DNA from 2 places in the Methylosinus sp. R-45379 genome. Region 1 is predicted to be linked to the other one. Evidence: predicted binding sites of a transcription regulator. Region 1 holds the regulator's gene; the other holds the start of a gene.

Region 1 (2,397 bases):
TGGGGCTACTATTTTATTTTTTAGCTCACGATCTGATCTTTATGTATTGTTATCAACAAACGAGGCTTTTATGTTCCCGCCAGCAGAAGTTGTAGTCGAGAAAGAGTGGTTCGATGAGGCGTATGTGAGACAACAACTAGGGGTCCCGCCAAACAAAGTTTCTCCTCGCGGAGGGGTAGCAAAATACTGGCATGAAATTAACAAGCGTGTGCCTGGAGGCGTGCAATTGGGTTGGCCTGATTGGTTTTGTGATACCGACAAGTTTAGCGTCATCTCAAAGGGGTATGAAAACGGGGTGATTGCGGGGCCATTCCGTTCTTCGGGACGGGACAATGTTAATGACCGAGGGCAGTGGTTTGTCATTAACAGTCGGGATAAATCGCTTGAATGGCGTTCTCAGCGAGCCCGAATAGATTTGGATCACGATGTTTCTGACTGGAAATGCATTCATGCTCCCTGACCAAGGACCGCCGAAGAGTCTCCCTTGCGGAACGCACCGAGAACGCCTATCCTCCCGTTCATGATTTGTTTATGAACCCGCGCCATCATGGCTAGGTTCGGACGTGGCGCGACGCGGGCGGGCGGCGCCGGGGGGCTTCCATGCTGACCAAGAAACAGAGCGATCTGCTGCGCTTCATCCATGAGCGCCTGAAGGAGACTGGCGTGCCGCCCTCCTTCGACGAGATGAAGGACGCGCTCGATCTGCGCTCCAAATCCGGCATTCACAGGCTCATTCTCGCGCTCGAGGAGCGCGGCTTCATTCGCCGTCTGCCCAATCGCGCCCGCGCGCTCGAGGTGTTGCGCCTGCCCGAATCGGCGACGCCCCGCGTCGCCGCGCGCGGCGGCAAATTCTCGCCCTCGGTCATAGAGGGCGCGCTCGGCCGCGTGCGCCCCGTCCCGGCCGGCGAGCCCGAGTCCGATCAGCAGGTGGCGATCCCGGTCATGGGCCGCATCGCCGCCGGCACGCCCATTTCCGCGCTGCAGAATCGCAGCCACACCATCAGCCTGCCGCCGGATATGCTCGGCGGCGGCGAGCATTTCGCGCTCGAGGTGCGCGGCGATTCGATGATCGAGGCCGGCATTCTCGACGGCGACGTCGTCGTGGTGAAGAAGCAGGACAGCGCCGACACCGGCGATATCGTCGTCGCCCTCATCGACGACGAGGAGGCGACATTGAAGCGCCTGCGCAAGCGCGGCGCGTCAATAGCGCTCGAGGCCGCCAATCCGGCCTATGAGACGCGCATTTTCGGGCCTGATCGCGTCCGCATCCAAGGCCGTCTGGTCAGCCTTCTGCGCAAATACTGAGGGCCTCGCGCCGCCACGATCTCGCCGCCCTTTGCCGCCATGGTCCGGCCTCGCGCGCTTTTGGCGCGCGGGCCTTTTCGCGTAGCGGCAGAGCGATAAAGGCATGTTGCTCTCGTCTCGCGCCCTCGCCGAGGGCGCGCGCTGTGTCGCCAGCGGCCCGTGGCCGCCCCGCCTTTTTTTCATGGACGATGGAATGTCGCACTCGACCGGCCCGATGCGCGAAATCGAAGGATCGAAGCCCTTGGGCCAAAGCCGCCGCCTGCCTTTCCCGCGCCTCTCGCGCCGCTGGCTGATCGCTCTCGGCGCCGTCGCCGCAGTGGCGCTCGGCGCGGCGCTCGCGCCTTGGACCTTCTCGACCAATGCGCTGCTCGAGGAGATTTCGGGCCAGCTCAACGCCTCATCCGGCCTGTTCATCGCCGCCAAAGGCCGCTCGACCTTCTCGCTGCTGCCGCGCCCGCACATCACCATAGACAGCATCGCCTTCGCCGATCCCACCGCCGCGCTGACCATCGAGGCGGAGAGGCTGCACGGCAATGTGCTGCTGCTGCCGCTGCTGGCCGGCCGTTTGGAAATCGCCGATATCGAGCTCATCCGCCCCGCCATAGAGGTCGATCTCGATCGCAAGCCGATGAGCACGTCCGGCGCAGCTGTGCGCGCCGCGGCGGCGCGGCCCTCGACGCCGGCGGCCGAGAAGGCCGATCGCGCCCGGCTCGGCGGCGTCTCCATCGTCTCCGGCGTCGCAAGGCTCAAATATTCGGGCGGCGAGGAAACGCTGCAGGACATTGACGCGACGCTCGATTGGCGCACCGTCGGCTCGCCGGCGACGCTCGACGCCGCTTTCTCCTGGGGCGGCGAGCGGCCGCGCGCCATGCTCTGGGTGCTGAAGCCCGGCGCGCTGCTGCGCGGCGAGCAGACGCCGGTCACTGTGCGGCTCGATTCGGACAGCGTGCGGCTGGAGGCGGAAGGCTTCGGCCAGATCGGCGCCAAGCCGCGCTATATGGGGCGGCTCAACGCCTCTTCGCCCTCGCTGCGCCATGCGCTCGGCCTCGCCAAGGTGAGCGCGCCGCTGCCCGGCGCCTTCGAGAATGTGCA
Region 2 (2,397 bases), on a different contig from region 1:
AAACACAGCGGCGGGATCGGAGCAATCGATCCCTACGCGCCTTTTTAAAAAAGGCTCAGCTGCTCGGCGTCGCTGCGGGGCGGCCGGAACAGATCGGCGCGCAGCCGCGTGCGCGAAAAGCCGAGACGCTGCGCGGCAAGCTCGAAGCGGCGTCCGATCATCCAGGCGTAGGGGCCGTCGCCGGTCATGCGCTTATCGAAGGACGGGTCATAGAGCTTGCCGTCGCGCGCCGAGCGCACCAGCGAGAGCACATGCCGGGCCTTGGCCGGAAAATGGGTGACGAGCCATTCGCTGAACAATTCGCGCAGCTCGAGCGGCAGCCGCAGCATCACATAGCCGGCCTCGCGCGCGCCGGCGGCATGGGCGCGCGTCAATATGGTCTCGATCTCGGCGTCATTGACCGCCGGAATGATCGGCGCGACCAGAACAGCGACCGGAATTCCCGCCTCGGCCAGCCGCTCGATCGTTGCGAGCCGTCGCTCGGGCGATGCGGCGCGCGGCTCCATCGCCCGCGCCAAGGCCGGATCGAGCGTCGTCAGCGAGATCGCGACCTTGACCAGGCCCTTGCGCGCCATGGGCGCGAGAATGTCGATGTCGCGAACGACCAGCGAGGATTTCGTCACTATGCCGATCGGATGATCGGCGCGGCTCGCCACCTCGAGCAGGCCGCGGGTGACGCGATAGCGCTTTTCGAGCGGCTGATAGGGGTCGGTATTGGCGCCGATGGCGATGGTCTTGGGCGAATAATTGCGCGCCGACAATTCGCGCTCGAGCAATTGCGCCGCGCTTTCCTTGACGAAAATCTCCGTCTCGAAATCGAGCCCCGGCGAGAGGCCCATATAGGCGTGGCTCGGCCGCGCATAGCAATAGACGCAGCCATGCTCGCAGCCGCGATAGGGATTGATGGAGCGCTCGAAGGAAATATCCGGCGAGTCGTTGCGCGTGATGATCGTCTTCGCCCGCTCGACATGGACATTGGTGTGGAACTCGCCGAGCTCCTCCAACCCATTCCAGCCGTCATCGGTCTCGACGCGCCGCTCGCGCTCGAAACGACCGCTCTCATTGGAGAGCGCGCCACGCCCGCGCCGCCGCGCCGGATCGACGATCGGACGCTCCTCGCTGGAAAAATTCACGACCGCGCCGATCGCCTCACGGCTCAGCTGCGCCGCCCGGCGCCAGTCGCTCTTCTCCGATTTCTCGATCAGACGTTTCGCCGAGCTCGCCATGGCGATGATCTCCTTGCCGGCCCTGCGGCCGGCGTCTCGCCGGGCGCCGGCCTCGCTTCGGCTCGCGGCGCGAGACGCCCATGCGCGACACTGGGGCGCCTCGCGACCGCGAGCCTCGATGCGACGCTTACAACGGCTACTTACAACTCTAGGGGACTTGTTTACGCACGCTCGGAACATTTGACGAACAAGAGAACGTATACGGAACAAACGAGGCCGAGTCAAGCGGCGGCGGCGCAGCCAGTCACAAAGAGGCGGCCGGTCACAAAGAGAATGGAACGGAGAAAAGGCGCCCGGAGCACGCCGCCGACAGCGCGCGCTTGTCCACAGGCTGCGCGACGCAGTTGAACGCGCGGCGCGAATCGATATGACTCCGCGCCATGATCTTTCCCCCCTTCACGGCTGGAAGGGCGCCGCGATGACGGCGCCCGCCAAGGTTTCCATCGATCTCGGGACCCGCGCCGATGGCGGCGTCGCAACGCTCGATCTCGAGGAGCTGCTGGCGACGCGCCTTCTGGTGCAGGGCAATTCCGGCTCCGGAAAATCGCATCTGCTGCGCCGCCTGCTGGAGCAGAGCGCGCCGTGGGTGCAGCAGGCGATCATCGATCCGGAGGGCGATTTCGTCACGCTGGCGGAGCGCTACGGCCATGTCGTGGTGGACGCCCGCTGCGGCATCGCCGATCTCACGCGCATCGCCGCGCGCGCCCGCCAGCACCGCGTCTCCGTGGTGCTCGATCTCGAAGGGCTCGACGCCGAGCAGCAGATGCACGCCGCCGCCGCCTTTCTCGGCGGGCTCTTCGACGCCGAGCGCGACCAATGGTATCCGCTGCTCGTCGTGGTGGATGAGGCGCAGCTCTTCGCGCCCGCCGTCGCCGGCGAAGTGTCGGACGAGGCGCGCAAAGCCTCGCTCGGCGCCATGACCAATCTGATGTGTCGCGGCCGCAAGCGAGGTCTCGCCGGCGTCATCGCCACGCAGCGCCTCGCCAAGCTCGCCAAGAATGTCGCGGCGGAGGCGTCCAATTTTCTCATGGGCCGCACTTTCCTCGACATAGACATGGCGCGCGCCGCCGATCTGCTCGGCATGGAGCGGCGGCAGGCGGAAATGTTCCGCGATTTGCAGAGCGGCAATTTCGTCGCCCTCGGCCCGGCCATGGCGCGCCGCCCGCTGCCC

Evidence for each region. The regulator LexA, encoded in region 1, represses DNA repair genes until DNA is damaged. The targets are predictions, from matches to a motif close to TGTTCNNNNTGTGTTCNG.
Region 2: A1351_RS21890 (PA0069 family radical SAM protein) is a predicted target of LexA. The motif match lies at 1,399-1,416, and genes of this name have one in related genera.

What each region holds. Positions count from the first base shown of each region.
Region 1 is NZ_LUUM01000286.1:24,835-27,231, reverse strand. Features, by position in the region: gene A1351_RS24925 (hypothetical protein) at 1-460, shown strand, start outside; gene lexA (transcriptional repressor LexA) at 601-1,305, shown strand; gene A1351_RS19800 (AsmA family protein) at 1,547-2,397, shown strand, end outside.
Region 2 is NZ_LUUM01000302.1:4,885-7,281, reverse strand. Features, by position in the region: gene A1351_RS21890 (PA0069 family radical SAM protein) at 45-1,226, opposite strand; gene A1351_RS21885 (ATP-binding protein) at 1,645-2,397, shown strand, end outside.